4 regions of the Streptomyces alboniger genome follow, and region 3 is predicted to be linked to each of the others. Evidence: riboswitches for the same ligand, from Rfam matches in the RefSeq annotation. Region 3 holds a riboswitch; each other region holds the start of a gene.
What was found. Region 3 has a riboswitch for cobalamin ahead of CP975_RS13045 (ABC transporter substrate-binding protein). Riboswitches for the same ligand answer to the same signal wherever they lie in the genome.

Region 1: another riboswitch for cobalamin. It lies ahead of CP975_RS07765 (cobalamin biosynthesis protein); the one in region 3 lies ahead of CP975_RS13045 (ABC transporter substrate-binding protein).
Region 2: another riboswitch for cobalamin. It lies ahead of CP975_RS23755 (ribonucleoside-diphosphate reductase subunit alpha); the one in region 3 lies ahead of CP975_RS13045 (ABC transporter substrate-binding protein).
Region 4: another riboswitch for cobalamin. It lies ahead of CP975_RS09660 (ABC transporter substrate-binding protein); the one in region 3 lies ahead of CP975_RS13045 (ABC transporter substrate-binding protein).

What each region holds. Positions count from the first base shown of each region.
Region 1 covers NZ_CP023695.1:1,774,586-1,782,379, reverse strand. The annotation lists gene CP975_RS07775 (putative cobaltochelatase) at 1-1,956, opposite strand, end outside; gene CP975_RS07770 (cobyric acid synthase) at 1,991-3,499, opposite strand; gene CP975_RS07765 (cobalamin biosynthesis protein) at 3,496-4,467, opposite strand; cobalamin riboswitch at 4,595-4,714, opposite strand; gene CP975_RS07760 (hypothetical protein) at 4,866-5,090, opposite strand; gene CP975_RS07755 (inorganic phosphate transporter) at 5,103-6,404, opposite strand; gene CP975_RS07750 (class II aldolase/adducin family protein) at 6,708-7,394, shown strand; gene CP975_RS07745 (alpha/beta hydrolase family protein) at 7,479-7,794, shown strand, end outside.
Region 2 covers NZ_CP023695.1:5,288,414-5,296,207, forward strand. The annotation lists gene CP975_RS23745 (bifunctional albaflavenone monooxygenase/terpene synthase) at 1-233, shown strand, start outside; gene CP975_RS23750 (ribonucleotide-diphosphate reductase subunit beta) at 313-1,335, opposite strand; gene CP975_RS23755 (ribonucleoside-diphosphate reductase subunit alpha) at 1,335-3,731, opposite strand; cobalamin riboswitch at 3,860-3,982, opposite strand; gene CP975_RS23760 (GNAT family N-acetyltransferase) at 4,043-4,543, opposite strand; gene mctP (monocarboxylate uptake permease MctP) at 4,620-6,248, opposite strand; gene CP975_RS23770 (DUF3311 domain-containing protein) at 6,245-6,499, opposite strand; gene CP975_RS23775 (YbdD/YjiX family protein) at 6,621-6,818, opposite strand; gene CP975_RS23780 (carbon starvation CstA family protein) at 6,815-7,794, opposite strand, start outside.
Region 3 covers NZ_CP023695.1:2,966,252-2,974,045, forward strand. The annotation lists gene CP975_RS36380 (putative leader peptide) at 1-82, opposite strand, end outside; gene CP975_RS13035 (ABC transporter ATP-binding protein) at 127-948, opposite strand; gene CP975_RS13040 (FecCD family ABC transporter permease) at 945-1,961, opposite strand; gene CP975_RS13045 (ABC transporter substrate-binding protein) at 2,036-2,998, opposite strand; cobalamin riboswitch at 3,044-3,167, opposite strand; gene CP975_RS13050 (M67 family metallopeptidase) at 3,172-3,594, opposite strand; gene CP975_RS13055 (amino acid permease) at 3,684-5,186, opposite strand; gene CP975_RS13060 (DUF2017 domain-containing protein) at 5,549-6,145, opposite strand; gene clpS (ATP-dependent Clp protease adapter ClpS) at 6,157-6,471, opposite strand; gene CP975_RS13070 (nicotinate phosphoribosyltransferase) at 6,552-7,794, shown strand, end outside.
Region 4 covers NZ_CP023695.1:2,188,744-2,196,537, reverse strand. The annotation lists gene glnII (glutamine synthetase) at 1-875, opposite strand, end outside; gene CP975_RS09690 (arsenate reductase family protein) at 1,076-1,444, opposite strand; gene CP975_RS09685 (hypothetical protein) at 1,612-1,908, shown strand; gene CP975_RS09680 (alpha/beta hydrolase family protein) at 2,008-3,015, shown strand; gene CP975_RS09675 (HAD family hydrolase) at 3,041-4,225, opposite strand; gene CP975_RS09670 (AraC family transcriptional regulator) at 4,431-5,297, shown strand; gene CP975_RS09665 (VOC family protein) at 5,294-5,779, shown strand; cobalamin riboswitch at 5,787-5,971, shown strand; gene CP975_RS09660 (ABC transporter substrate-binding protein) at 6,095-7,081, shown strand; gene CP975_RS09655 (FecCD family ABC transporter permease) at 7,084-7,794, shown strand, end outside.

The sequences.
Region 1 (7,794 bases), 1.2 Mb from region 3:
CTGCCCGGCCAGACCGAGCCGTACGTAACCCGACTCGCAGTCCACGACCACGCAGGCGACACCCTCGGCCGCGAACAGCCGTGCTGCCCGCCCGGCCCGCGCCACCGGCTCCACGCCGCCCGTGGCGCGCCCGTCCGTCACCACGACCACCAGCGGCCGCCGCGCCGCGTCCCGCAGCCGCTCGATCCGCAGCACGTCGTGGGCCTTCAGCAGGCCCGCCGCCAACGGGGTGCGTCCGCCGGACGGCAGCGATTCGAGCCGGGCGGCGGCCGCGTCCACCGACGACGTCGGCGGCAGCGCGACCTCGGCGTCCTTGCCGCGGAACGTCACCAGACCCACCTTGTCGCGCCGCTGGTAGGCGTCGAGGAGGAGGGAGAGCACGGCACCCTTCACGGCGCTCATCCGCTGCCGCGCCGCCATCGACCCGGAGGCGTCCACGACGAACAGCACGAGGTTGCCCTCACGGCCCTCCCGCGTCGCCTGCCGCAGATCGTCACGGCGTACGACGAGACCGGCGCCGGAGCGGCCACGGGCCTTCTGGTGCGGAGCCGCGGCCTGCACGGTCGCCGCCAGGTGCAGCTTGGTCAGCGCGCCCCGCGGCCGACGCGAGCCCGTCGTACGTCCGTGCTCGGTACGGGCGCGGGAGCGCCGCCCGGCCGCGCCCTCGCCGATGCCGGGCACGCTCAGCATCTTCGTACGGAAGGGCTCGGCGGCGCGCACGGCCTGCTGCTCACCGGAGGCGCCGCCGGGGGCCGGGACGGGCTCCTGCGGGGCCGAGGTTTCCTCGGCCTCCGGGCCCTGGTTCTGGGACGGCAGTTCGGGGGAGTCCGGGCCGTCCGCGGGGGGCTGCCCGCCGCCCGGGCCGCCACCGTCGGGACCGCCGCCGTCGGGGTCGTCGTCGCCCTCGGGCGGCTCGGGAGTCCCGTCAGGCTCGGGAGCCTCGTCCTCGCGCGCCTCCTCCAGCGTCTCGTCGAGCTTGTCCTCGTCGAGCCCCGGCGCGTCGAAGGGGTTGCGGCGCCTGCGGTGCGGCAGCGCGAGCAGCGCGGCCTGCCGCACGTCCTCGCTCTCCACGTCCGTACGCCCGGCCCAGGCGGCCAGGGCCGTCGCCGTGCGGGCCATCACGATGTCCGCGCGCATCCCGTCGACCTCGAAGGCCGCGCAGGTCGCCGCGATCTGCCGCAACGCGCCGTCGCCCAGGGTCACTCGGGGGAGCAGCGCACGCGCCGCCACGACCCGCTCCCGCAACGCCGCCTCATCCTCGGCCCAGCGCCCGGCGAATCCCTCGGGGTCGTCGTCGTACGCGAGCCGACGCCGTACGACCTCGACGCGCTGGTCCGTCTCGCGGGACGCCGCCACCTCGACGGTGAGGCCGAACCGGTCGAGCAACTGCGGCCGCAGCTCGCCCTCTTCGGGGTTCATGGTGCCGACGAGCAGGAAGCGGGCGGCGTGCCGCACGGAGACGCCTTCGCGCTCCACGTACGAGGCGCCCATGGCGGCGGCGTCCAGGAGAAGGTCGACCAGGTGGTCGTGGAGGAGGTTGACCTCGTCGACGTAGAGGATGCCGCGGTGCGCGTCGGCGAGCAGTCCGGGCTCGAAGGCCTTGACCCCCTCCGCGAGCGCCCGCTCGATGTCGAGGGCGCCGACGAGCCGGTCCTCGGACGCGCCGACCGGCAGCTCCACCATCCGCGCGGGCCGCGCCGTGGCGCCGCCGCTGTCGTGCGGGCCGTCGGGGCAGTTCGGGTCGGGCGCCACGGGGTCGCACGAGAAGCGGCACCCGGCGACGACCGGCACCTCGGGCAGCAGCGCCGAAAGCGCGCGTACGGCGGTGGACTTGGCGGTGCCCTTCTCACCCCGTACGAGTACGCCTCCGACGGCGGGCGAGACGGCGTTCAGCAAGAGCGCGAGCCGCAGGTCGTCCTGCCCGACGAGAGCGGTGAACGGGTACGGGGTACTCACAGAGCCTCCTTGAAGCGGTAGTGCGGGGCGGCGCTCACGACGGCGCTCCGGGCGCGATGAACGGCAGCCCGGCCGGCGCCCCCTTCTCGATCAGGCCGAGCAGGGCGTCCGTGTCCGCGTGTTCTTCGATCAGGTCACCGAGCAGGTCGAGCTGCTCCTCGCGCAGCGCGCCGAAGCAGGTGTCCGGGGCGGGGACGAAGCGGCGCCCGGCCGCGCGCGCCACCTCGGCGAGGAACCGGCGCCGGAACGCGTCGCTCTCCAGCGACCCGTGCCAGTGCGTGCCCCACACCTCGCCGACCCGGCAGCCGTCCAGGAAGGCCTCCCCGCCCGCGACCTCGGCCACGCCGTGATGGATCTCGTACCCCTCGACGCGCTCGCCGAGGGCCTCGCCCACCGGTCTCGCCAGGGTCTTCTCGCGGGCGAACCGCACCCGCACCGGCAGCAGCCCGAGGCCGTCCACCGAACCCGCCCGCGACTCGACCTCGTCCTCGATGTGCTCGCCGAGGACCTGGAAGCCGCCGCAGATCCCGAGCACCGGCCGCCCCTCGGCGGCGCGGCGCGCGAGGGCGTCCGCGAGCCCGCGCTCGCGCAGCCACTCAAGGGCCCGCACGGTGCCGCGCGTTCCCGGTACGACCACGAGGTCGGCGTCGACCAGTTCCTCGGCCCGGTCCACGAACCGCACGACGACACCCGGCTCCGCGGCCAGCGCGTCCACGTCCGTGAAGTTGGACATCAGCGGTACCGCGCACACCGCGACCCGCAGCACGTCCTCGCCGACCGGGGGCGCCACCGTCGACTCCCGCACGGCGCCCCGCAGGGAGACCCGCAGGCCGTCCTCCTCGTCGATGCCGAGCCCGTGCCGGAACGGCAGCACGCCGAACGTGCGCCGCCCGGTGAGGCCGTGCAGCATGTCGAGACCGGGTTCGAGGAGGGAGACGTCACCCCGGAACTTGTTGACGAGATACCCGGCCACCAGCTCCTGGTCGGCCGCGCTCAGCAGTGCCGTCGTCCCGAAGAAGGACGCGAAGACCCCGCCCCGGTCGATGTCACCGACCACCAGGACGGGGAAGCGGGCGGCCCGCGCGATCCCCATGTTCACGATGTCGGTGCGCCGCAGATTGATCTCGGCGGGACTGCCCGCCCCTTCACAGATCACGGCGTCATAGCTGCCCCGCAACTCCTCCAGGCATCCCACGACGGTGTCGAGCAGCGCCGCCTGCCGCCCCCCGTGGTAGCCGCGCGCGCTCATCTCGCCCACCGGCTTGCCCATCAGCACGACCTGGCTGGAGCGGTCGCTGCCCGGCTTGAGCAGTACGGGGTTCATCAGCGCGCTCGGCTCGACGCGGGCGGCCTGCGCCTGCATGGCCTGCGCCCGCCCGATCTCCGCTCCCTCGCGGGTGACGAAGGAGTTGAGCGACATGTTCTGTGCCTTGAACGGCGCGACGGCCACGCCCTTGCGGGTGAGCCACCGGCAGATCCCGGCGGTGACGACGCTCTTGCCCGCGTCCGAGGTGGTCCCGGCGACCAGCAGTCCACCACTCATGAGTTTCTCCCTGACTTCGCCGACCGTGGGGTGTTCGCCGAGCGCAGCACCCGGCGGGCCGCCACCGCGACTCCCAGCGCCAGCCAGCTGACCCGCCGCGACAGCTTCACGGCCCGCTCGATGTCCTCGACGCCGACGTCCCGGCCGTCCGCGTTCAGCACGGGCCGGTGCTCGACGCGCCCCGCGTACGAGAGGGTCCCGCCCAGCCGCACGCCCAGCGCCCCGGCGAAGGCCGCCTCGACGGGCCCGGCGTTGGGGCTCGGATGCTTCGCGGCATCGGCCCGCCACGCCCGCACGGCTCCGGCGGGCGCGTCCCCCGCGAGAGCGGCCAGGGCGGCGGTGAGCCGCGCCCCCGGCCACCCGAGGACGTCGTCGAGCCGGGCGCAGGCCCAGCCGTAGCGGCGGTACTTGGGCGACTTGTGGCCGACCATGGCGTCGAGGGTGTTCACGGCGCGGAAGGCGACGAGCCCCGGCACCCCGCCGACGGCACCCCACACCAGGGCGCCGACCACCGCGTCGGAGGTGTTCTCGGCGACGGACTCGACGACGGCGCGCGCGATCCCGTCGGAGTCCAGCGCCTGCGGATCCCGCCCGCACAGATGGGGCAGCCGCTCCCGGGCCACCTCCACGTCACCGGCGGCCAGCGCCCCGCCGATGGCCCGCGCCTCCCGGCCGAGCGAGGTACCGCCGACCACGGCCCAGGTCGCGGCGGCGGTCAGCGCGACGGACGCGGCGGGGGAACGGCGTACAAGACGAGCGGCGAGGGTGGCGGCACCCGCCGCGCCCCCGGCACACACCACGGCGTGCAGCGCGCCCCACCCGCGGTGGTCCCGCCACAGCGCCCGCTCGACGGCGGCCGCCGTACGCCCGAACGCGGCGACCGGATGGCCCCGGCGGGGATCGCCGAGCAGCAGGTCGCCGAGGAGGCCGGCGGCGGCGCCGTACGCGAAGTCGCGGTCGGCACTCATGGGCTCAGCCCGTCGTCGTGCGGAGGAGGGAGCTGACGCTCGGGAACTGGTCCGGCAACGGGCGGCCGCGCATGGCGATATGTCCTCACTCAGGGTGTCCGCGCCCTGGTTCGACGTGATCGGCGGCGAGAGTTCCTGGCTTCCGGGGAGCGTCGTGGCTTCCCGGTGACAGTGGCGGGACCGCGCCGGATTCGCACCGGCTTCCTCTTCTGCCGCCGTAGTTGGCCCCGGCAGTCCACCACGCCCCGCGAACGCCCGTCAACTCGCCGTTGACCTGCGGCGGGAGAGTGTGCGGAGCCCCACAGCGGCGCTCCACAGCGGGGCCCGCATACGACGGTGGGGGTGCGGGACGTGTACACGTCCCGCACCCCCACCGTCGTATGCGGGCCCCGCTGCCCTCAGGCGACGATCAGATAGATCCCGTACGCCACGGCCGCCGCGCAGAGCGCGAAGCAGGCGTACGCGCCGGTGCGCGCCATGGCCGCGGAGCCGCCGCCCGACGCGGACGCCGTCTCCTGCTTGGAGAGACCGATGATGCCGAGGGTGAACAGGCCCACGAGAGCCACCGTCACGGCGAGGCTGACTCCGAAGACGGAGCCGAGAGCTGCCCAGTCGATGTTCATGCTGATGTGTCCTTACACCGTCGCGGGCCGGGCGGGGTCCGCCATGGCGCCGGTCGTGGTCGAGGTCGGGGCCGCGATGGTGGCCTTGACCGGGTCGTCGGAGGGGGCCCCCACGGCGGCCAGCGGGCCGGCCGGGGGCGGCTGGACGGCGGCGATCGCGGTGGTCACGACGCCCACGGGCTCGGTGCCCGCGGTGTCGTGGCCGTGGCGGATCTCGTCGTCGGTGACGTTGGTGTGGTCCACGGAGTTGCGCCGCGAGAGCGCCCAGATGACGGCCGAGCCGGCGATCAGGAGCGCCGCGGTGACCGCGATGCCCCAGGGGCCCTGCTTGGTGAGGAACTCGGCGCCCGCGCCGACCAGACCGGCGGCCGGCAGGGTCAGACCCCACGCGACGAACATCCGGGTCGCGGTCGACCAGCGGACCACGCCGCCCTTGCGGCCGAGGCCCGCGCCCATCACGGCGCCGGAGCAGGACTGGGTGGTGGAGAGCGAGAAGCCCAGGTGCGAGGAGGCCAGGATGACCGTCGCGGCGCTGGTCTGGGCGGCGAAGCCCTGCTGCGGCTGGAGGTCGGTGAGGCCCTTGCCCATGGTGCGGATGATGCGCCAGCCGCCGAGGTAGGTGCCGAGGGCGATGGCCACACCGGCCGAGACGATGACCCACATCGGGGGGTTCGCGCCCGGGTTCAGGACACCGCCGGTGACCAGGGCGAGCGTGATGATGCCCATGGTCTTCTGCGCGTCGTTCGTGCCGTGCGCCAGCGAGACGAGGCCCGCGGAGGCGATCTGGCCCGCGCGGTAGCCCTTGGCCGTCGCCCTGGTGTCGGTGTTGCGGCCGATGCGGTACGTCAGGCGCGTCGCCAGTGTCGCGGCGAGACCCGCCACGAGCGGCGCGGCGAGGGCCGGGATCAGCACCTTGGTGACGACGGTGCCGCCGTTGATCGACGACCAGCCCATCGACATGACCGCGGCGCCGATGAGGCCGCCGAAGAGGGCGTGGGAGGAGCTGGAGGGCAGGCCCACCAGCCAGGTCAGCAGATTCCAGAGGATCGCGCCGACGAGCGCGGCGAAGATGACCTCGGTCTTGAGGCCGTCCTCGTTGACGATGCCGCCGGAGATCGTCTTGGCGACTTCGACGGAGAGGAAGGCTCCGACGAGGTTCAGCACGGCGGACATGGCCACCGCCGTCTTGGGCTTGAGAGCGCCGGTCGAGATGGTCGTCGCCATCGCGTTGGCAGTGTCGTGGAAACCGTTCGTGAAATCGAACACGAGAGCGGTGACGATCACGATCCCGAGGAGAAGCGTGATGTGTTCCATTTACCCAGGCTTCTGTTGGACGTCAGTGGCATGTGGAACGTAGGCAACCTGGGTGAACGGAAAGTGAACTGGGTCGGGCGGCGCGGTGACCCAAAGTGGAGCGCCGCCGCTCCGTCTCCATCAGGTGACTGATCACGATCGTACGGAGTGGCGCGGCCAGGCCACGAATCCGGGCGGAGTGTCGCCTTCCACCACCCTCGCGCGCGCCCTTCTCGCGCCCCGGTCCCGGGGGTCCCCGGCGCCGCGGAAGAGATCCTTGTCACGCCGCTTCGGGGCCGCGCGCCCGGCTGGCAGGATCGCCCCATGACTGAGCAGCGGCAGGGCGCGGAGCGGGACGCCGTCGGGCGGGCGTGGCGCGAGCTGGTGGAGACGGCCCGCAGGACGGTGACGGACGGCCTGGTCGTCGGCACCTCGGGCAATGTCTCCGTGCGGGTCGGTGACACGGTCCTCGTCACCCCGAGCGGGGTGCCCTACGACCGGCTGCGGCCCGACGGCCCCGAGGACGCGGTCGGCGTCGACCTCGGAGGGCGGCAGGTCCTCGGCGACCTCGCGCCCACCAGCGAGCTGCCCATGCACCTCGCGATCTACCGCGCCACCGACGCGAGGGCCGTCGTCCACACCCACGCGGTGCACGCCACGGCCGTCTCCATGCTGGTCCCCGAGCTGCCGGGGGTCCACTACATGACAGGCGCCCTCGGCGGCCCGGTCCGTGTCGCCCCCTACGCCCTCTACGGCACCGAGGAGCTGGCGCGGAACATGCTCCAGGCCCTGCGCGGCCGGACGGGGTGCCTCCTCCAGAACCACGGAACCGTCACCTACGGAGACTCCCTGCCCCAGGCGTACGACCGCACGGCGCAACTGGAATGGATGTCCCGCCTCTGGCTCACGGCCTCGGCCGTGCCGGGCCGCACTCCGACGCTTCTCTCTCCCGAGCGTCTGAAAGAAGCGGAGGAGAAGCTGAGGGGCTACGGCCAGCAGCCGCCCCCTTGAGCCGCCCCTTGAGCCGCCTGCGTCGGGTCACTCCGTGAGCACCGCCCACTGGCCCCCGGGCCGCACGCCCCGGACACTGGGACAGTGCGCCCAGCCAAAGCGACGGCAGCGGCCGTCACCGCAGTCACAGCAGCCCTGGGGACAGCCGCAGCCGCGATCGCGGCGGGCCGGTTCGCCAGCGACGCCGCCCTCAAGGCCCCGGCGGGCCGCCCGCTGCCGACGGAGCCCCGCCTGACCGTGCACGCCACGGCCGCCGGCCAGATCTCCCTGACCCGCGCCCTCGCGAGCCTGCGCCCCGGCACCTACGGCCTGAGCGGCAACGGCACCCACGCGATCGTCGGCCCCGTCCTGGAGTCCGCCCCGCACGCGGCCGACACGGTCGTACGCCGCCTCGAAGCCG
Region 2 (7,794 bases), 2.3 Mb from region 3:
ACCGCTGGAATCCGGAACGCGCCGGTGACGTACCGGAGTTCGCGATGATGCCGTTCAGCGTCGGCAACCGAAAGTGCCCCGGCGACCACTTCAGCCTGGCCGAACTGGCCCTGATCCTCGGCACGGTGGCCCCCAGGTGGCGCCTGGCGCCGGTCGCGGAGACCGACACCGGCACCCGCGTCGGCATCACCCTGCACCCCAAGCGGCTCGTCCTGCGGGCCGAACCGCGCTGAGCGAGCAGGTGTGGCCCCGGGTGTGCCCGCCCCGCCCCCCGTGACGGGGCGGGCACACCCGGGCCGTTCGGTGGTGGACTCAGAACTCGTCGTCGAAGGAGACCGATCCCTCGACCGCGACCTGGTAGGCCGAGGAGCGGCGCTCGAAGAAGTTGGTCAGCTCCTGCACGCCCTGGAGCTCCATGAAGGAGAACGGGTTCTCCGAGCCGTAGACCGGCGCGAAGCCCAGGCGCTGGAGGCGCTGGTCGGCGACGCACTCCAGGTACGCGCGCATCGAGTCGGTGTTCATGCCCGGCAGACCGTCACCGCACAGGTCGCGGGCGAACTGCAGCTCGGCCTCGACGGCCTCCTTCAGCATGTCCGTGACCTGCGTCTGGAGCGCGTCGTCGAACAGCTCGGGCTCCTCCTTGCGGACCGTGTCCACCACGTCGAAGGCGAAGCTCATGTGCATCGTCTCGTCGCGGAACACCCAGTTGGTGCCGGTCGCGAGGCCGTGCAGCAGACCGCGACTGCGGAACCAGTAGACGTACGCGAAGGCACCGTAGAAGAACAGGCCCTCGATGCACGCGGCGAAGCAGATGAGGTTGAGCAGGAAGCGGCGGCGGTCGGCCCGGGTCTCCAGCCTCTCCAGCTTCTCGACCGAGTCCATCCACTTGAAGCAGAACTGCGCCTTCTCGCGGATGGAGGGGATCTCCTCCACCGCGTCGAACGCGGCCGCCCGGTCCTCGGGGTCGGGCAGGTAGGTGTCGAGCAGCGTCAAGTAGAACTGGACGTGCACGGCCTCCTCGAAGAGCTGACGGCTCAGGTACAGCCGGGCCTCGGGGGAGTTGATGTGCTTGTAGAGCGTCAGCACGAGGTTGTTGGAGACGATCGAGTCGCCGGTCGCGAAGAACGCGACGAGGCGGCCGATCAGGTGCTGCTCCTCGGGCGTCATCTTCGCGAGGTCGGCCACGTCCGAGTGCAGGTCGACCTCCTCCACCGTCCAGGTGTTCTTGATCGCGTCCCGGTAGCGCTCGTAGAAGTCCGGGTAGCGCATGGGGCGCAGGGTCAGCTCGAAGCCCGGGTCGAGGAGGTTCTTCTCGCTGTTCGTGGTGGTGCTCATTACTGGCAGGCCTCGCAGGACTCGGGGTTTTCCAGGGAGCAGGCGACGGCTTCCTCGGCCGTGACCTGCGCGGGGACGGGGGCGGCGGTGGCGGCGTTGGAGCCTGCCGCGCGGGCGATGCGGGTGGCGGGGCGCGAGCGCAGGTAGTACGTGGTCTTCAGGCCCCGCTGCCAGGCGTACGCGTACATCGAGGAGAGCTTGCCGATGGTCGGCGTCTCCAGGAACAGGTTGAGCGACTGCGCCTGGTCGAGGAACGGGGTGCGCGCGGCGGCCATGTCGATCAGGCCGCGCTGCGGGATCTCCCACGCCGTGCGGTACAGCGCGCGGACCTCCTCCGGGATCCAGCCGAAGCCCTGCACCGAGCCGTTGGCCTCGCGCAGCGCCTCGCGGGTCTGCGTGTCCCAGACGCCGAGCCGCTTCAGCTCCTCCACGAGGTAGGCGTTGACCTGGAGGAACTCACCGCTGAGCGTCTCGCGCTTGAAGAGGTTGGAGACCTGCGGCTCGATGCACTCGTAGACACCCGCGATGGACGCGATGGTGGCGGTCGGCGCGATGGCCAGCAGCAGGGAGTTGCGCATGCCGGTCCGGGCGATGCGTTCCCGCAGCGCCGCCCACCGCTCCGGCCAGGCCGGCTCGACGTCGTAGTGGTCGGGGTGCAGCACACCGCGCGCGGTCCGGGTCTTCTCCCAGGCGGGCAGCGGGCCCTCGCGCTCGGCGAGGTCGGCAGACGCCTCGTACGCGGCGAGCATGATCCGCTCGGCGATGCGGGTGGAGAGGGCGCGCGCCTCGGGGGAGTCGAAGGGCAGCCGCAGCTGGAAGAAGACGTCCTGGAGGCCCATCGCGCCGAGGCCCACCGGGCGCCACTTGGCATTGGAGCGCCCGGCCTGCTCGGTCGGGTAGAAGTTGATGTCGACGACACGGTCGAGGAAGGTGACGGCCGTCCGGACGGTCTCGTCGAGCCGGTCCCAGGCGAGGTCGCCGTCCTCCACGAACGCGCCGAGGTTCACCGAGCCGAGGTTGCAGACCGCCGTCTCGCCGTCGTCCGTCACCTCCAGGATCTCGGTGCAGAGGTTGGAGGAGTGCACGGTGTGGCCGGGCTCCGCCGTCTGGTTGGCGGTGCGGTTGGCGGCGTCCTTGAACGTCATCCAGCCGTTGCCGGTCTGTGCGAGGGTGCGCATCATGCGGCCGTACAGATCGCGGGCCGGGATCGTCTTCTTCGCGAGCCCGGCGGCCTCGGCCCCGCGGTAGGCGGCGTCGAACTCCTCGCCCCACAGGTCCACCAGCTCGGGCACGTCGGCCGGGGAGAACAGCGACCAGTCCTGGTCGCCGGCGACCCGGCGCATGAACTCGTCCGGGATCCAGTGCGCGAGGTTGAGGTTGTGCGTGCGGCGCGCCTCCTCACCGGTGTTGTCGCGCAGCTCCAGGAACTCCTCGATGTCGGAGTGCCAGGTCTCCAGGTAGACCGCGGCGGCGCCCTTGCGCCGGCCGCCCTGGTTCACGGCGGCGACCGAGGCGTCCAGGGTCTTGAGGAACGGCACGATGCCGTTCGAGTGCCCGTTCGTGCCGCGGATCAGCGAACCCCGGGAACGGATGCGGGAGTACGAGAGTCCGATGCCGCCCGCGTGCTTGGAGAGCCGCGCGACCTGGTGGTAGCGGTCGTAGATCGAGTCCAGCTCGTCCAGCGGGGAGTCGAGGAGGTAGCAGGAGGACATCTGAGGGTGGCGGGTGCCGGAGTTGAAGAGCGTAGGCGAGGACGGCAGGTAGTCCAGGCGGCTCATCAGGCCGTACAGCGCGGCGACCTCGTCCACGGCGGCGGCGCCGTCGTCCTTGGCCAGGCCGCTCGCGACGCGCAGCATGAAGTGCTGCGGGGTCTCGATGACCTGCCGGGTGATCGGGTGGCGCAGCAGATAGCGGCTGTGCAGGGTGCGCAGGCCGAAGTACTCGAAGCGGAAGTCGGCGCCGTCGGCGTGCGCGGCGTCCACCAGCGCGTCGAGCCGGGCCGCGTGCTCGGTCACGAAGGACGCCGTGCGGTCGGCGATCAGGCCCTCGCGGTGGCCGACCGCCACGGATTCGGTGAAGGAGCGCACGCCCTGCGTGGCCGCCTCCTCGCGGATGCCGATCGACAGGAGCCGGGCCGCCAGCTTCGAGTACGCCGGGTCGTCGGAGATGAGCCCCGCGGCCGCCTCGGTCGCCAGCTCCCGCAGCTCCGACGCGTCGGCCTTGGCCGAGCGGCCGCGCAGCGCGGCGGCGGCGACCCGGCCGGGGTCGGCGTCGGGAAGGTCGACGGTGAGTTCGGTCAGGGTGCGCAGCAGCGCGGCCCCTGGGCCGTCGGTTCCTTCGCCACCCTCGGCGGTCGGCTTGGTCGCTGACGCGGGTTCGGCAGGCGCGATGGTCACGTGGGGCACTCCCTCGCTCGGCTCTGGGCCAGGGGAGGGGAGGGCACACGGGCGCACCCGGACAGGGCGGCGTACCGCGTCCACCGGCCCACTCCACGAGGCCCGGACGGTCGGCACCCGGGCCGGACGGCACGGGCGCACTGTCGGCAGGTCCTCGGACTCCGCGTACGCCAAACGCGTACACATGCACCGTTGCGGGACAGTTCCGGACTTGCACCGGATTCCCCTGCGGCGACAGCGAGCACGAGCATACATCTTGTGCCGGGCCTCTGAAGCGGGCCCACATCTTGTGTCGGCTCGCGGAGTGGTGGCTAGAGCTTCAGCGCGTACGTCAGCAGCGGCACCGTCTCGATGGGGCGCCAGTCGCGCTCCGGTGTGCGGACGAAGCCGAGGCGCTCGTACAGCCGGTGGGCGGCGTGCATCGAGGTCTGCGTGGACAGGACGAGCGCGGTACGGCCCGCTTCCTCGGCGCGCCGCACGCACTCCCGTACGAGCGTCTCTCCGGTGCCCCGGCCGCGCGCCGCGGGGGAGACGGCCAGCATGCGGATCTCCGCCTCGCCGTCGCGGGTGATGTCGGCCATCGGGCCGCCGGCCGGGACGTAGGTGACGCAGCCGAGTATCTCGCCGCCCGCCTCGGCCACCAGGACCTCGGCCGCCGCCGCGCGTCCCGCCACGTCGCGCAGCACCACGAGATAGGGGTCGTCCACCCCGAAGTCCAGGTGCCCGCCGTCGAGATAGGCCTGTGCGGTGAGGTCGCCGAGCGCCTCGTACTCCTCTGGGCGCGCGGATCTGATCGTGATCGTGAAGTCCATGGGGCGCAGTGTGCAACACGGGTACGGCAGAGGACCGCCGATTTTCCGGCGGCCCTCTGCCGTGACGGCGAGTGGGTCAGTGCCCGGCGCCCGCCGTCGCCTTCGGCAGTTCCTGGACGACGCCCGGGTCGCCCGCGTCGGCGGTGTAGTCCCCGGGAGAGGTCTCGTCGATGCCTTCCGGGGCCTTCAGCGCCTTCAGGACGAAGGTGAGGACCACGGTCACGATCACGTTCAGAACGAACGCGGTGAGGCCGATGTAACCGATCTCGCCGATGCCCGGGATCGTGTCGGACGAGCCGCCGAAGTGCTTCTGCGTCGGCGAGGCGACGCCGTACGCGGCCAGCGTGCCGTAGACCATGCCGACCGCCCAGCCCGCGAGCAGCGCCCAGCGGTGGAACCAGCGCGTGAACAGGCCGCCGACCAGCGCGGGCATGGTCTGGAGGATCCAGATGCCGCCCAGGAGCTGGAAGTTGATCGCGACGGTCTTGTCCATGGTGAGGACGAAGGCGAGCGCGCCGACCTTCACCATGAGCGAGACCAGCTTGGAGACCTTGGTCTCCTGCGCGGGCGTCGCGTCGGGCTTGATGAAGTCCTTGTAGATGTTGCGGGTGAAGAGGTTCGCGGCCGCGATCGACATGATGGCCGCCGGGACCAGCGCGCCGATGCCGATGGCCGCGAAGGCCACGCCCGTGAACCAGTCGGGGAACATGTTCTCGAACAGCTGCGGGATCGCCAGCTGGCCGTTGTCGACCTTGATCCCCGCCGCGATCGCCATGAAGCCGAGCAGCGCGAGCAGGCCGAGCATCAGCGAGTACAGCGGCAGGATCGTGGTGTTGCGGCGGATCACGTCGCGGCTCTTGGAGGAGAGCGTCGCCGTGATCGAGTGCGGGTACATGAACAGTGCGAGGGCCGATCCGAGCGCGAGCGTCGCGTACGTCCACTGCCCGGCCTCGGCGGGCACGAGCGCGCCGCGCGGCTTGTCGGTGGCCGGGTTGGTCTGCGCGAAGGCGTCGCCCGCCTTGGCGAAGATGTCGTCGAAGCCGCCCAGCTTGATCGGGATGTAGATGATCGCGACGACGATGACGAGGTAGATCAGCCCGTCCTTCACGAACGCGATCAGCGCGGGCGCGCGCAGCCCCGACGAGTAGGTGTACGCGGCGAGCACCGCGAAGGCGATCAGGAGCGGCAGGTCCTTGATGAACCAGTTGGTGTCCGGGCCGCCGCCGACGCCCATGACGTCGAGGACCGCCTGGATGCCGACCAGTTGGAGCGCGATGTAGGGCATCGTGGCGAGGATGCCGGTGACCGCGACGGCCAGCGAGAGCCCCTTCGAGCCGAAGCGCCCGCGCACGAAGTCGGAGGTCGTCACATAGCCGTGCTTGTGCGAGACTGACCACAGGCGCGGCAGGAAGGTGAAGATCAGCGGATAGACGAGGATCGTGTACGGCACCGCGAAGAACCCGGCCGCGCCCGCCGCGTAGATCGCCGCGGGGACGGCCACGAAGGTGTACGCGGTGTAGAGGTCGCCGCCGAGCAGGAACCACGTGACCCAGGTGCCGAACGACCGTCCGCCGAGGCCCCATTCGTCCAGGCTCTGGTCGTTCTCGGCCTTGCGCCAGCGGGCGGCGAGGAAGCCCATGACGGTGACCGCGATGAAGAAGAAGATGAAGACGGCGAGCGCGACGCCGTTGACTCCGCCGTTCATGACCGCGCACCTTCCTTGCGGGCGCGCTGGTCACGCTGCCACAGCTTGTACGCGATCATCGTGAGCACGGTGGAGAGAAGCACCCAGACCATCTGGTACCAGTAGAAGAACGGTATGCCGAGGAAGGTCGGTTCGACCTTCGCGTACGAACCCACCCAGAGCATGGCCACGAAGGGTGCGACAAGGCAGGCCGCGATGACCACCCGGACCGGTGTGACCACCGGTCTGTCCACTTCAGGCGCATCTGACATATCGCGGCTCCGTTCCCTCGCTTATCCCATGCTTAACGTGCGGGAAATCTAGGCGAGAGTCTTGATCTATGGAACCCCTGTCCGGATAACGGACGAGTGCCGGATGTGCCGAAGCGCCTGTTCAACAGCAGCGGAATCCTTGCCGGGGGTCCGACTCCTGGCGGTCCGTCCGCATTCGCTCGAACTCCCTCCGGGAAGGGACGGACGCCCCTGGGTGCGCCTTCCGCGCGTGCGCGACATAGCGGTCGTACGCGGACTCGTCGGTCAACTCCCGCGCGTACCAGCGGATCCACCGCAGCACCCGCAGTACCCACGTCACGAGGTGAGCTCCCGCTTCTCCTGCGCGGTCGGGAAGAGGCCGGCCGGTGCCGTCAACTTCGACTCCACGAAAGGCACTTCGCTCAGCCGGGAGGCCTCGGGGTCGCTGATGTGCCGGAAGCAGACCCGGGCCGCGTCGACGATCACGATGACGATGAGCAGGGCGAGCGCCGCCGAAAGGACCCCGTCCACCGTGGAGTTGGTTACCACGGTGTGCATGTCGTCCATGGACTTGGCGGGCGGCAGGACCTTGCCGTCGTCGATGGCGTCCTGGTAGATCGAGCGCTGGGTGAAGAAGCCGACCCGCGGGTCGCCGGAGAACACCTTCTGCCAGCTCGCCGTGAGTGTCACCGTGGCGTCCCAGGCGAGCGGAACCGCCGTGATCCAGGCCCACTTGAGGCGGCCGGACTTCACGAGCAGCGTCGTGCAGACGGTGAGGGCGACGGCGGCGAGGAGCTGGTTGGCGATGCCGAAGATCGGGAAGAGCTGGTTGATCCCGCCGAGCGGCTCGTGCACGCCCACCCACAGGAAGTAGCCCCACAGGCCGGTGACGGCCGCGCTGGTCAGCACCAGGCCGGGCTTCCAGCTCACGTTCTTGAAGGGCTTGTAGACGTTACCCAGCATGTCCTGGAGCATGAAGCGGCCCACGCGGGTGCCCGCGTCGAGCGCGGTCAGGATGAACAGCGCCTCAAACATGATCGCGAAGTGGTACCAGAAGGCCCGCATCGAGCCGCCCGTGACCTTCGAGAAGATCTCGGAGACGCCGACCGCGAGCGTGGGCGCGCCGCCCGTGCGCGAGAGCAGCGAGGACTCCTCCACGTTCTTGGCGGCCTGCGCGAGGTCGGCGGGGGAGATGGAGTACCCGAAGCCCGCGACGGCCTTCGACGCCTCCTGTACGGTGTCGCCGACAACGCCCGCCGGCGCGTTCATCGCGAAGTACAGCCCGGGGTCGATGATCGAGGCGGCGATCAGGGCCA
Region 3 (7,794 bases):
TGCTGAGCCTGCACAGGTCGACGTGCAGACGCGCCACGAGCAGCATGCCCGGCATCTTGTCGCTCACGTCGTGGGAAACCATGCGCTCATCGTATCGATTCCCGGTCCGGGTTCTGGAATGTGATCTCACATGGTGGATACTTTCCGTCCATCACCTGGATGCGCACCTGGATGTGCGCCTGGATGCGGGAGGTAGGTGACTGTCGGCGCCCCCGTCGCCGGGTGCACCGCGACGTCCGCCGTCACGCCGTACACCTCGGCGAGCAGTTCGCTGGTCAGGACCTCCTTGGGGGTGCCTGACGCGACCTGGCGGCCCCCTTGCAGGACGTACAGGCGGTCGCAGTAGTACGCCGCGAGATTCAGGTCGTGCAGGGCGAGGAGATTGGCCGTGCCGAGGCCGCCGACCAGGGCGAGGATCTCCAGCTGGTAGCGGATGTCGAGGTGGTTGGTCGGCTCGTCGAGGACCAGGACCGTCGACTGCTGCACCAACGCCCGCGCCACCAGGGCACGTTGGCGTTCGCCACCGGAGAGCGCCGTGAAGGAGCGGTCGGCCAGGGCGCTCGCGCCGACGCGCCCGAGGGCGGCCCGCACCAGCTCGTCGTCCCGCTTTGTGTCCCCCTCCCAGAAGCGTTTGTGCGGGGAGCGGCCCATCGCGACGACCTGCCGCACGGTGAGGTCGAAGCCCGCCTGGCCGTCCTGCGGGACGGTGGCGATGTGCCGCGAGCGGGCCTTGGCGCCGACCCCCGCCAGGTCGGCCCCGTCCAGCAGGACGCGGCCCTCGGCCGGGGTGAGCGCCCCGTACACACAGCGCAGCAGCGTCGTCTTGCCGCTGCCGTTGGGGCCGACGACGCCGACCGTCTCGCCCTCGGCGACGGCCAGTGAGACACCGTCGAGGAGGCGCAGCCCGCCCGGGGTCCGGTAGCCGAGGTTCTCGACGCGCAGCGTCATGTGGCCATCCCTTCGTGGCTCTGGCCCCTGCGCAGCAGCCAGAGGAAGAACGGTCCGCCGGTCAGCGCGGTGAGCACGCCGACCGGGATGTCCTGCGGCGCGGCGACCGTGCGTGCGGCGAGGTCGGCGACGACCAGGAACACCGCGCCCATCAGCGCCACGACCGGGAGCAGCGGGCGGTGCGCGGCGCCGACCAGCATCCGGGCGGCGTGCGGCACCATCAGGCCGACGAAGCCGATGGCGCCGCTGTACGCGACGAGGACGCCGGTCAGCAGCGAGGAGAGGACGAACACGGCGGCGCGGAAGCGGGCCGTGTCCAGGCCGAGGACGGTGGCGCCCTCCTCGCCGACGAGCAGCAGGTCGAGCGGGCGGGCCAGCGCGATCAGCAGGGCCGTGCCGACGGCGAGGACCACGCAGGGCAGGGCGAGCATGTCCCACCGGGCGCTGCCGAGGCCGCCGAGCGTCCAGTAGAGGACTTCCTTGAGGTGGTCGGCGCTGTCGGCGGTGACGAGGATGAGGCTGGTCAGCGCGGTCAGGATGTACGAGACGGCTACGCCCGCGAGGATCAGCCGCCCGGTGGCGAAGCCCCCGCCGCCGCTTCTGGCCAGGGCGTAGACGAGGGCCAGGGAGATCAGCGCGCCCACGAAGGAGGCCGCGGGGATCGTGACGGCGGTGCTCAGCGCGGTGCCGACGCCGAAGACGCCGCCGAGGACGATCGCCGAGACCGCGCCTACGGAGGCGCCCGAGGAGACGCCCAGGAGGAACGGGTCGGCGAGGGGGTTGCGGACGAGCGCCTGGAGGACGGTGCCGATGACTGCCAGTCCGGCTCCTACGGTGGCGCCCAGCAGGACCCTGGGGAGTCTTACCTCCAGGACGATCGTGCGGAAGGGGGAGGGTTCCGCGCGCCCTGTGAGGATCTCCACGACCTGGCTCGGGGGGATCCTGACCGAGCCCAGAGCCAGGCCGGCGAGTATCGCTGCCGCGAGGGCCGCGGTCAGTCCCGTCAGGATCAGGAGGCGGCGCCCCTTGGAGTTGCGTCTGTCGCCCTTCGGGCTCGTCCTCAACCGCCGGACGGGCTGGGGGGTGCTCACAGCTGTGCCGCCAGCTTCTTCACCGCCTCCGGGGCTCGTACCCCTGTCACCGCGTCCGACAGCGGCAGGACCGCGAACCGCTTGTTCCTGATGGCGGGGACGTCCGCGAGGACCGGGTCGTCGAGGAGCCGGCGCTTCTTCTGGGCGACGGTCGTGGCACCGTAGTCGAGGATCACGATGACCTCCGGCTTGCGTTCGACGACCTTCTCCCAGGACGCGTCGCCGAAGGACTTGTCCACGTCGGCGAAGACGTTGCGGCCGCCCGCCCGCTCGACGATGTCGTTGCCGATGCCCCGGCCGCCCAGCGTGAACGCGGTCTTGTCGCCGCTGTCGTAGACGAAGACGGAGGCCGGCTTCCCGCCCTTCGCCTTCTTCTCGGTGGCGGCCAGTTCCCGCTTGGCGCCGCTCACCCACTTGTCCGCGCGCTCGCGCACCCCGAAGGTCGAGCCGACCTCGCGTACCTCGCGGTAGACGTCGTCCATGGAGATCGCCCGCTTCGCGCAGCCCTCGATGTTGAGGCGGCTCTTGATGCCGGACTTGGCGAGCGCGGAGCGGCTGCGGCCGTCGCCCGCCAGGAAGGCGCTGGCGTAACCGCCGTAGACGAAGTCGGGGTTGGCGGCGAGCAGCTTCTCGTAGGAGGGGTACTCCTTGGCGAGGACGGGGACGGACTTGTACGCCTTCTCGTACTTCGGCAGGACCTTGTCGTCGAGGTAGGCGGTCCCGGCGAGGCGGTCCTTGAGGCCGAGTTCCAGCATCACCTCGGTGACGTGCTGGTTCATGGTGACGGCCCGCTCGGGGGGTGCGTCGTACGTCGTGCGCACACCGCAGTTGGTGACGGTGTACGGGAATCCGGCGGCCTTGGCGGCGGGCTTGCCGGAGTCGGTGGAACCGGACGAGCCGCAGGCGGCGAGCGGGGCGAGCAGGGCCGCGGCGGTGAGGACGCGTAGGGCGCGGGACATGGCTGAACTGCCTCCTTCAGGGGATTTCCGCGTCCCCTGCGTTGCGTGGAGAGAAGGCGGCAGGTCAGTTCCTGACTCCCCCGCGCCCCCGGTGAGGGGGTGGGGTCACAGTGGCGGGACCGTGCCGGGTTCGCACCGGCTTCCTGTCTCCTGCCGCCCAGAAGTGGTCGGGGTCAGTATGCCTGTACGACCCGCACCTCTTCCTCGGTGACCTCGCCCTCGACGATCCGGAACGAGCGGAACTGGAAGGGGCCGGCGTCGTCGGTGTCCGCGGTGGAGACCAGGAGGTAGTGGGCGCCGGGCTCGTTGGCGTAGCTGATGTCGGTGCGGGAGGGGTAGGCCTCGGTCGCGGTGTGCGAGTGGTAGATGACCACCGGCTCCTCGTCGCGGTCGTCCATCTCGCGGTAGAGCTTGAGCAGGTCACCCGAGTCGAACTCGTAGAACGTGGGCGAGCGCGCGGCGTTCAGCATCGGGATGAACCGCTCGGGGCGGCCGGTGCCCGCCGGGCCCGCGATCACGCCGCACGCCTCGTCGGGGTGGTCCTGGCGGGCGTGCGCGACGATCTGGTCGTGGAGGGCCTGGGTGATGGTCAGCATGGCAGTCAGGATAAGCAGAGGGCCCGCGCCGTACCGGAGTGCGGTACGGGCGGGCCCACATGCTGGACAGCGGCTCCAGGGAGCCGGGGTCAGTCCTTGTCGACCGGCTCGGCCTCGGAGGCGACGACGCCGACCTTGCGCTTGTTGAACGCGGCGGCCTGCGGGTTGCGGCTCTTGAGGACCAGGTAGGTGACCCCGAGGATCGCGGCCCAGACCGGGGCGGCGTACAGCGAGATGCGCGCGTCCTTGTCGACGCCCATCATTACGATGACCATGCCGATGAAGAGCAGGGCGAACCAGCTCGTGTACGGGGCTCCGGGCGCCCGGAAGGTGGACTGCGGCAGCTCGCCGCGGTCGGCCTTGCGGCGGTAGCGGATCTGGCAGGCCAGGATCATGATCCAGGCCCACATGCCGGAGATGGTCGCGAAGGAGACGACGTAGTTGAACGCCTCGCCCGGCCACTGGTAGTTGATCCAGACGCCGACCAGCATGAACGCGGCGGAGAACGTGGTGCCGAGCAGCGGCAGGCCGTTCTTCGTGAGCTTGGTGAAGAGCTTCGGGCCCTGGCCGTTGAGCGCCAGGTCGCGCAGCATGCGGCCGGTGGAGTACATGCCGGAGTTGCAGGAGGAGAGCGCGGCGGTGAGGACCACGAAGTTCACGATCGCGGCGCCGACGCCGAGGCCCATCTTCTCGAAGGCCGCGACGAACGGCGAGACACCGGGCTGGAAGTGCGTCCACGGCACGACCGACAGGATCATGATCAGCGCGCCGACGTAGAAGACGGCGATGCGCCACGGCACGGTGTTGATGGCCTTGGGCAGGACCGTCTTCGGGTCCTTGGACTCGCCCGCGGTGACGCCGACCAGCTCGACGGCGAGGAAGGCGAACATCACGATCTGGAGCGTCATCAGCGTGGAGCCGATGCCGTTCGGGAAGAAGCCGCCCTGGTTCCACAGGTGGGCCACGGTCGCGGTGTCACCGGCGTCGGAGAAGCCGATGGTGAGGATGCCGACGCAGATCAGGATCATGCCGATGATGGCGGTGACCTTGACCATCGAGAACCAGAACTCCAGCTCACCGAAGAGCTTCACGGAGATGAGGTTCGCGCCGTACAGGATGACCGTGAAGACAAGGGCGTACGCCCATTGTGGGAACGAGTTGTGTGTCCAGTACTGCATGTACTGGGCGGCCGCGGTGACTTCGGTGATGCCGGTGACGACCCAGAAGAGCCAGTACGTCCAGCCGGTCACGAATCCGAAGAACGGGCCCATGAATTCGCGTGCGTACTCCGAGAAGGAGCCCGACACGGCGCGGTACATGAGGAGCTCGCCGAGCGCCCGCATGATGAAGAAGATGACGAGGCCCGCGATGGCGTACGCCAGGATGAGGCTGGGGCCGGCCTTGTGAATGGCCTTGCCTGCGCCGAGGAACAGGCCGGTGCCGATGGCACCGCCGATCGCGATCATCTGGATCTGCCGGGCCCCCAGACCGCGCTGGTAGCCCTCGCCCTCGCCGGACGGGCCGCCTGCGGCCTGCACGGCACCATTGCCGTCGTGCCCGTCGTGCTGCTCTTCGACCTGCACTGAGGTCATGGTGACGCCTTTCTCCATGCTGATCCGCGCCCGCGTTTCGCGTGATGGCTGCGGACCAGGTCCTGATCCCCCCGGATGTGAATGGAGTGCTTCCGGCGGTCTGCCGGATCGAGCGCCCTCGGCGACATGGGTGGCGTCGACCGAGCGGTCGTGAAGATTTATCACGACCGCAACAGTGCGAGAATCAGCCACGTGTGGCACACACCACAGGGAGAAGCGGACAAACTTCTCTTGGCGCGGTAAATGTGGGCAATGAAGTGACAGGATCGTTATCCGGATTTGAGCGTCCGTTGAGCGAACGGGCCGCCAGGTGAACGGCGGGCGTCCGGGGCGGCAAATCTCGGTGTCATATGCACCGGATTTCAGTCGAGCAACGTCCCGACCAGCGTCTCCTGGAGTCCACCCAACCAGAGGTAGGCCATCACCATCGGCTTGCGGGGGTCGGAGTCGGGGAGCCGGTAGAGCAGATCGGCGTCATCCTCGTCGGTGACCTCAAGGCGCGTGCCGATCGCGAGCCGCAGGTCATTGAGCGCCCCGAGCCACTGCCGGGACTCCTCGACCGACAGTTTCAGGACAGCTCCGCCCTCCCCCGAGGACGCCATCGAGTCGAGCGAGCGGATCACGGCCAGCGCGTCGTCCCGCTTCTTGGCCCGCAGGTCGTTCTCCGTGAAGCGGCGGAACTCCGCCGAATACGCCCGCAGCTCGTCCTCGTCACCCCGCTCACTGCCGGGACCGCCGTAGGCGTCCGGGAGCAGGCGCTGCATCACCGGGTCGGCGGGCGGCTCACTGGGGCCCTCGGCGAAGAGTTCCGCGAGGGGGTCGTCGGAGGGCTCGCCGCCCGGACCCGGGCCGATGAGTTCCAGGAGCTGCACGGCGAGGGAACGGATGATCGAGATCTCGACCTCGTCGAGGGCGACGGCGGCGCCGCCCCCGGGGATCTGTTCGAATTGTCCAGGCATCAGATGCGTCGCTACTTCCGGTCCTGCTGAAGGGTGGCCCACAGCCCGTACCCGTGCATGGCCTGCACGTCGCGCTCCATCTCCTCGCGGGTGCCGCTGGAGACGACCGCGCGGCCCTTCTGGTGCACGTCCATCATCAGCTTGGTGGCCTTCTCCTTCGAGTACCCGAAGTACGTCTGGAACACGTACGTCACGTAGCTCATGAGGTTGACCGGGTCGTTGTGCACGAGCGTGATCCACGGAACGTCCGGCTCGGGGACGACGACCGTCTCTTCGTCCGATTCGGGGCGGGTGATCTCTGCGGGAGCCGTACTCACCTGCCCCATGCTGCCACCCCCGGGGGTCACTCGCACAAACGGGCCCAGGAAATCGTCAAAGTGACGAGATGTGCGGTAGCATCCTTCGTATGAACACAGCGGACCTTGGCCTGCCGGTGGATGTTCCGTCGACGGCGCTCTTCACGGATCAGTACGAGCTGACGATGCTCCAGGCCGCACTGAAGGCCGGCACCGGCGCACGCAGGTCCGTCTTCGAGGTCTTCACCCGCAGACTGCCCGAGGGGCGCCGCTACGGCGTCGTGGCGGGCACGGGGCGGGTCCTGGACGCCGTGGAGAACTTCCGCTTCGACGCCGGGGTCCTCGGCTTCCTGCGCGAGCGGAACATCGTCGACGAGGCCACCCTGGAGTGGCTGTCCGGCTACCGCTTCAGCGGTGACATCTGGGGCTATCCCGAGGGAGAGGTCTACTTCCCGGGCTCGCCGATCCTGCGGGTCGAGGGGTCCTTCGCGGAGTGCGTGCTCCTGGAGACCGTGATCCTCTCCATCCTCAACCACGACTCGGCCATCGCCGCCGCCGCCTCCCGGATGTCCTCGGCCGCCGGGGACCGCCCGCTGATCGAGATGGGTGCCCGCCGCACCCACGAACTGGCCGCCGTCGCCGCCTCCCGCGCCGCGTACGTCGGCGGCTTCGCGACCACCTCGGACCTGGCCGCGGGCTTCCGCTACGGCATCCCGACCGTCGGCACGAGCGCCCACGCCTTCACCCTGCTGCACGACAACGAACGCGACGCGTTCCGCGCCCAGGTCGACTCGCTCGGCCGCGGCACGACCCTGCTCGTGGACACCTACGACGTGACCGAGGCCGTCCGCATGGCCGTCGAGGTCGCCGGGCCCGATCTCGGCGCGGTGCGGATCGACTCCGGTGACCTGCTGCTCGTCGCCCACCGGGTGCGCCAGCAGCTGGACGAGCTCGGCGCGACGAACACGAGGATCGTCGTGACGTCCGACCTCGACGAGTACGCCATCGCCTCGCTCCGGGCGGCGCCCGTGGACGCGTACGGCGTCGGCACCCAGCTCGTCACCGGCTCCGGGCACCCCACCTGCTCCATGGTGTACAAGCTGGTGGCCCGCGCCCACTCGGCGGACCTCAAGGCGCCTCTGGAGCCCGTGGCGAAGAAGTCGCTGGGTGCCAAGAGCTCCATGGGCGGACGGAAGTGGGCCGCGCGGCGGACCGACGCGTACGGCGTCGCCGAGGCCGAGGTCGTCGGCACCGGGGCCGTGCCGCCGGAGCTGGCCGACCGACAGCTCCTGGTCGAGCTGGTCAAGGGCGGCCAGGTGGTCGCCCGCGAGCCGCTGGACGCGGTCCGCGACC
Region 4 (7,794 bases), 780 kb from region 3:
ACGCCGTAGCTGTACTCGTTCCACGGGGCCGTTTCGTGCAGGCCGGTGAGGCGGTCGTCGATGCCCGCGCCGTAGTTCTTGACGTGGTCCATCGGCTTGGAGCCCTCGCCGAGCGACTCGCAGGCGGTGATGATCGCGTCGTAGCCCTCGCGCATCGCCTTCGTGGAGAAGTTGGTGTGCGCGCCCGCGCCGTTCCAGTCGCCCTTGACCGGCTTCGGGTCGAGGGTCGCGGAGACCTTGAAGTCCTCGGCGGTGCGGTAGAGCAGCCAGCGGGCCACCCACAGCTGGTCGGAGACCTCCAGCGGGGCGAGCGGGCCGACCTGGAACTCCCACTGGCCCGGCATGACCTCGGCGTTGATGCCGGAGATGCCGAGACCCGCCTTGAGGCAGTTCTCCAGGTGCGCCTCGACGACGTCACGGCCGAAGATCTCGTCCGAGCCGACGCCGCAGTAGTAGCCGCCCTGCGCCGCGGGGAAGCCGCCGACGGGGAAGCCGAGCGGGCGGTCGCCCTCGAAGAAGGTGTACTCCTGCTCGATGCCGAAGATCGGCTCCTGCGCGGCGAAGCGGGCCTCGACCTCGGCCAGCTCGGCGCGCGTGTTGGACTCGTGCGGCGTCATGTCCGTGTTGAGGACCTCGCACAGGACGAGTACGTCACCGGTGCTGTCGCCGCCGCGGATCGGGTCCGGGCAGGTGAAGACCGGCTTGAGCACGCGGTCGGAGGCGTGACCCTCGGCCTGGTTCGTGCTGGATCCGTCGAAGCCCCACAGCGGCAGCTCGGCGCCCTTCGCGTCGTCCGTCAGGATCTTCGTCTTGGAACGGAGCTTGGCGGTCGGCGCGGTGCCGTCGATCCAGATGTACTCAGCCTTGAAGGTCACGGGTGCCTCATCCTTAGACGCTCGGTACGGCGCAGAACGTGCGGGTGCTGCGGTGCCGTGGTGATGAGCGGCAGCCTGGCAACCGGCGATTTCCCGACCGTTGCTCTTGTGTGAACCCCGTGTTACCAGAGTGCGGGTTGCGGCGGTGTCCAGGAGCAGCGCTCGTCGGGCGAGGACCGTTCCGTATACGCCTTTGGACATCAGCGTGCCAGCGCGTCCCGCACCGCCTCCTCGGTCCTCGCCACCACCGCCGTGCCGTCGTCCGCGGTGATGATGGGGCGCTGGATCAGCTTCGGGTGCTCGGCGAGGGCCCTCACCCAGCGGTCGCGCCCGGAGGCGTCGCGCGGCCAGGCCTCGCGGTCCTTCAGGTTCAGGTCCTTGGCGGCCTGCTCCTGCGTCCTGGTGATGTCCCACGGTTCGAGGCCGAGGCGGTCGAGCACGGCACGGATCTCGTCCTCGGTCGGTACGTCGTCGAGGTAGCGGCGCACGGTGTAGTCGGCACCCTCCGCGTCGAGCAGCGAGAGGGCGCCGCGGCACTTCGAACAGGCGGGGTTGATCCAGATCTCCATGCCCACACGCTACCTCCGAACCACCCGCACCAGGCCGTGCGGCGCGACCCTATTCGAACACCCGAAAGCCCGTCTGGCCAGCGGCGATTGTCAGTGGCGCGCAGTAGAATCAGCGTAGTGTTCGAGGGCGCCCGACGGGGGGTCCCGACCGCGACAGGAGGATGCCCGTGCCCGCTGCCGCACTGACGACGAAGCGCGTTTCCCAACCCGTACTCATCGATCTGCCGTACACACCACTGGCGAAGAAGGTGCTGCCCGCCGGGCGCCCGCGCGAGTGGTACGTCAACCACAACCGCCGCCTGAAGGCCATGCGCCTCGCGATCGCCCTTCTCGACTCGGGCGTCTTTCTGCCGAACCAGGCGACGAACAGCAGGATAAGGAGCATGGCGGAGGAGGTCGGGATCCACCCGCCCTCCGACATCACCTGCCACATGGTGCGCGCGCTGATGCGCTACAGCCGCTAGGCCACTCAAGTGCGGGGCCCGTGGCGGGAGTTGGCCGCCGCGGCCCCGTTTCGGCGTGGGGCCGTGCGCACACGCGTGCGACGAGGCATGCTGTGCCCCATGACCCAGCCGGAAACCGTCGGCCCGAACCAGCCGGAAGCCCTCGCCGACCTGCCGCTCCTGGTGACCGTCGAACTCCCGGACGGCGCCCGCGTTCCGGTGCGTGCCCTGCGCGCCCCCGCGCCGGAACGCTTCCTCCCGTCCGGCTCGGGACCGGCCCCCGGCCCGCCCCCGGCACCCGCGGTGCTCATCGTCCCGGCGATGGGCACCCCCGCCCGCTTCTACCGCCGCTTCGCCCACCGGCTGCACGGCGAGGGCCTGACCGTGCTCACCGCCGACCTGCGCGGCCAGGGCGAGGCGACCCCGCGCGCCGGCCGCCGCGGGACGCGCGACCACGGCTACCGCGCGATCGTCGAGGAGGACCTCCCCGCCGTCCTCGCGGTCGTCCGCGCCGAGCTGGGCCCCGAGCCGCCCCTGTACCTCCTCGGCCACAGCCTCGGCGGCCAACTGGGCCTGATACACGCGGCATTGACCGCCGCTCCCGGCCCCGCCCCCGTCCCGGGCCCCGTCCCCGGACCCGGGGTCGACGGCGTGGTGCTCGTCGCCACAGGATCCGTCTGGTTCCGCGCGTACGGCCCCCTGCGCGGCCCCGCCCTGCTCCTCGGCCAGCTGCTGATCGCCGCGACGTCGACCGTGCTCGGCCGGTGGCCCGGCGCCCGGCTCGGCTTCGGCGGCGACCAGCCCAAGAGCGTCATGCGGGACTGGGCGCGGCAGGGCCGTACGGGCCGCTACACCGCCAAGGGGTCCGCACGCGACTACGAAACGGCCCTCGCCGCACTGGAGTTGCCGGTGCTCGCGGTCTCCGTCGAGCGCGACACGTTCGCCCCCGCCGCCGCCCTCGACCACCTGCTCGGCAAGATCCCCCGGGCCCGCCTCACCCGGCGTCACTACACCGAGCGGGAGGCGGGCGCCCGCCTCGACCACTTCGCGTGGACGAAGGCGGGCGGCGCGCTCGCCAAGCAGGTGGCGGCCTGGACGTCCACCGATTGGCCACCGATGGACAGCTGATTGAGCGCTGAGTGACCGCCGGTGATCAGCCGATCTGGCCCGGCGTCACCGTCAGCCACCGCTTGTCGGCCGTCACCTTCTGGCCCAGCTCGCGCTGCCGCTGCGCGTTCTTCCTCTTCATCCCGTCGAGCTGCTTCATGTACGCGTCCTTGCGGTTGACCCAGACCCGTACGCCGCCGTGCTCCACATCCGCCGAGTGGAACAGCATCGGGCCGTCGCTGACCGGGGTGTCACCGGCCACGAGGATGGGCTTCCGCCACTCGTCGATGTACGTGCTGATCGCCGCGGGCTTGCCCTCGTACCAGGTCAGCGGCGCCCACAGCTTCGGCGTCAGCTCGCGCCCGGCGAGCTTCGCCCGGTCCCTCTCGCCGAAGCGGCCCTCGGCGATCTCCTTGCGGGAACTGGTCACCTCGCCGGTCTCTCGGTCCTTGAGCAGCATGGAGACGCCGATGACGTTCTGCGGCTTCACGCCGTAGCCGTACTTCGGGTCGGCGAGGACCATGCGGACCAGATCCTCGCTGGCCGCGCTGACGACGTACACCTCGATGCCGTGCGCACGCAGCGTCTTGTGGAGCTGGCGCATGCCGTTGGAGAACTCGGGCGGCTTCACCTGCGTCTTCGTGAGCTTCCCGGCCTCGTAGTACTCCGCGGGGATCGGCTTCTTGTACGCGAGAAGTTCATCGACGTACCTCTTCAGCTCCTTCAGCGTGTAACCGGAGAAGATCTGCGCGGCCCAGGGGTAACAGACCTGGTCGTCCACCTCGCAGAGCCGGTTGTAGTAGCTGTAGAGGCTCTCCTTGTGGGTGGCCGTGTCCTTGAAGGGGATGGTCTTCAGGGAGGGGTCCATGGTCGCGCGGGTCAGGACGCCCTTCATCTCCAGGAAGGGCAGCAGCGACTCCTCCAGGTCGTTGCGGTACGTCGTGTTGTCCGCGTCGAACACGGCGTACGCGCCCTTGTGGTCGTTCGCCGCGATGACCTCGCCGAGCTTCTTCGCGACCGGCTTCGGCCAGTGCGACAGCTCGCGGGCGGTGGCGGCGGAGGTGTCCGCCGCCGTGGCCTCGCTCGTCGGCCACAGCGCGCCGCCCGCGAGCACGGCCGCGGCGAGCGCCCCCGCGACGCCGGTGACGGCCAGCTTGTTCTTCCGTCGTACTGCCGTGCGTGCCGTACCTGTCGTGCTTGGCGTGTCTGCCGTGTCTGCCGTGTCTGCCATGTGCGCCTTGTCCCGCCGTTTCTGAGAGCGATGCGCGGCCCCGTCCGGAGCGGCGCGCAATGCTAAGCGGCGGGACGGCCGTTTCCCATGATCGAAGTCACCGGGGGCGGGGTGCATGCGGCGGGGGAGAGGGGGTAGCGGAGGGGGACGCCGGGTGGCGAATCCACCCCCGCGCAGTCGCATACGTACACGCATACTGGAAGACGTGGGCTCCTCCGAGTTCGTCCGAGCCGCCCCCCGCCTGGAGGGCATCGTGTCCGCGGTCGGCTACCGCACCGCGGACCGGCGGCCCGCCCTGCACCGGGGCCTGCCCTCGCCGTATCTGACGGTGATCTTCTCGCTCGACGGGCCCATCGCCAGCGGCCGCACCCCCGGCCAGGCGACCGGCACGGACGCGGTCCGCACCGACATCATCGTGGGCGGCCTGCACCAGAGCCCCGCGTACGTCGTCCAGGCCGAGCGCCAGGCGGGCATCCAGCTCGCCGTGCACCCGCTTGCCGCCCGCACTCTCCTCGGCCTGCCCGCGGCCGCGCTGACCGGGCAGCTCGTCACGGGCGGCACGGACGTGTTCGGTGACCGCGCCGCCGAGGTGCGCGAAAGACTGTGCGAGCTGGACCGCTGGGAGGACCGTTTCGCCCTCCTCTCCGGCTACCTGCGGCAGCGCGCCGCCACCGACAGCGCCGCCGGCTCCGTACGCCCCGAGGTCGCCGAGGCCTGGGCGTGGCTGGCCCGGCACCGCGGCGCGGGCACCCTCGGCGGCCTGTCCCGGCACGTGGCGCTCAGCGAACGCCGCCTGACCGCCCTCTTCCGTGCCGAGACCGGGCTGAGCCCCAAGCAGGCCGCACGCCTCATGCGCTTCCAGCACGCCAAGGCGGCGGTGGTCCGGGCCGTCGCGGCGGGCGGCCCGCCCGACCTCGCCCGGGTCGCCGCCGACACCGGCTACTACGACCACTCCCACCTCGTACGGGACTTCCAGCAGTACACAGAGGCGAGCCCCACCCGGTGGCTGGCCGAGGAGTGCCGGAATATCCAAGCCGGGGCGCATGGAGGAGGCGAAGAGTGGGAGACATGAACACCACACCCGACACCACAGCGAAGCAGCACCACGACTCAGAGCGGCACCACGACGCGGAGCAGCAGCTCCACACCCCCGCTCCCGCCATCTGGCCGGCCCTCCAGGCCCAGGACGCCCCCGCACTGATCGACTTCCTCGTCGACACCGTCGGCTTCCTGCGCACGGCCGTCTACGAGGACGGTGGCCGCGTCGCCCACGCCCAGCTGGACTGGCCCGAGGGCGGCGGCATCATGCTCGGCTCCTACGACCCTGACGCGCCCGGCGAGGAGTGCGGGAAGCCGGGCACCTCCGGCGCCTATGTCGTCACCGACCAGGTGGACTCCCTGTACGCCCGCCTCACCGGGGCCGGCGTGAAGATCGTCAACGAGATCGAGGACAAGCCGTACGGCAGTCGCGAGTTCGGCATCGCGGACCCCGAGGGAAATCGCTGGTTCTTCGGCACCTACCGGGGCGACCCCAGGCCCGGAGCCGCCTCTTGAAGGCGCGTGATAACTTGCGCAAGCCAGTCAAACCCATACCTGGGTCAGGGAATCCGGTGGAAATCCGGAACTGACGCGCAGCGGTGAGGGGGACGGGCGGGGCCACGGCCACTGGGTGTCTGCCGACACCTGGGAAGGCGCCCCGTCCGGCCGATCCCGAGTCCGAAGACCTGCTGGCGCCTCCGCCCGCACACCGGGCGGCGGAGGTTGTGCCGCAGACCAGGCTCCGCGTATGAGCCGTGAGACTCAAGGGATCGCGTGTCCTCGAAAGCCCGTACAACCGCCCTGCGCTGTGCCGGAACTCTGACGGCCGCCATGCTCGCGCTCACCGCGTGCGGCGACGGTTCCGCGTCGAACCCGTCGGGCAAGAGCGCCGACGGCTATCCGGTCACGGTCGCCTCCTGCGGCAAGGAGGCGAAGGTCGCCGCCCCGCCCCGGCGCGCGGTCTCGCTCGACCAGGGCTCCACGGAGATCCTCCTCTCCCTCGGCCTCGCCGACCGCATGGTCGGCACGGGCACCTGGACCGACCCGGTCCTGAAGAACCTGGAGAAGGACAACGCCAAGGTGGAGCGGCTCGCCGACCGCTACCCCTCCCTGGAGAAGGTCCTCGCCAAGGAACCGGACTTCGTCAGCGCCTCCTTCCTCTACACCGTCGGCAAGGGCGGCGTCGCCGACCGTACGAAGTTCACCGAACTCGGCGTGCCCGTCTACGTCTCGCCCACCGACTGCGCGGGCAAGGACAACGACGGCGGCGGCGACGGCAAGCGCGTCAAGACCCTCACCATGGACACCGTCTACGGCGAGGTGCGGGACCTGGCGAAGGTGTTCGACGTCGAGAAGCGCGGCGAGAGGCTCGTCGCCGACCTGAAGGACCGCGTCACGAAGGCCACGAAGGACATCAAGGCCTCCGACACGACCCTCCTGTACTGGTTCGCCAACTCCGACGCCCCGTACATGGCGGGCTGCTGCGGCGCCCCCGGCATCATCACCCGCGAACTCGGCGCGAAGAACGTCTTCGACGACACCCGCGAGGAGTGGCCCCAGATCAACTGGGAGACCGTCGCCGACCGCGACCCCGACGTCCTCGTCATCGGCGACCTCACCCGCAGGTCGCAGTCCGCCGAGAGCGCCGCGGCGAAGATCAAGTTCCTGGAGTCCAACCCCGCGACCAAGAACCTGACCGCCGTGCGGAAGAAGCGCTACGTTCTCCTCAGCGGTCAGGCCATGAACCCCACGATCCGCACGGTCGACGGCATCGAGCAAGTGGCCGCCGGGCTGCGGAAGTTCGGGCTCGCCAGGTGAGCGTGGCCGCCCCCGCCCGGCAGGCGCTGCTGTGGCTGGCCGCGTGCGCCGCGCTCCTGCTCTCCGTGGCGGTCGCCGTCACCATCGGCCCCGCCGACATCTCGGTCCCCGACGTGTTCTCGGCGCTCGCCGCGCACCTCGGCTGGGGCGAGGCGCGGCTCACCCCCATCAGGGACGGCATCGTCTGGAACCTGCGGATGCCCCGCACCCTGCTCGCCGCGGTGTGCGGCGCGGGCCTCGCGGTCTGCGGCGCGGTCATGCAGTCGCTGCTCCGCAACCCCCTCGCCGACCCCTTCGTGCTCGGGGTGTCGTCCGGGGCGTCCACCGGGGCCGTCGCGGTCCTCGTCCTCGGCGTGGGCGGGGGAGCGCTGTCGGTCTCGGCGGGGGCCTTCGTGGGCGCGCTCCTCTCCTTCGCCCTCGTCCTGCTCCTGAGCCACACGCTCGGCGACACGACGGACCGGGTCGTGCTGTCGGGCGTGGCCGCGATGCAGCTCTTCTCCGCCCTGACCTCCTTCGTGATCCTCACGGCGGGCGACGCGGAGACCGCCAGGGGCGTGCTGTTCTGGCTGCTCGGCTCGCTCAGCGGGGCGGGCTGGACGGACGTATGGCTGTGCGCCGCGGTCCTCGCGGTGACACTGACCGTGTGCCTCGGCCACGCCCGTACGCTCGACGCGTTCGCCTTCGGCCAGGAAGCGGCGGCAACACTGGGCGTA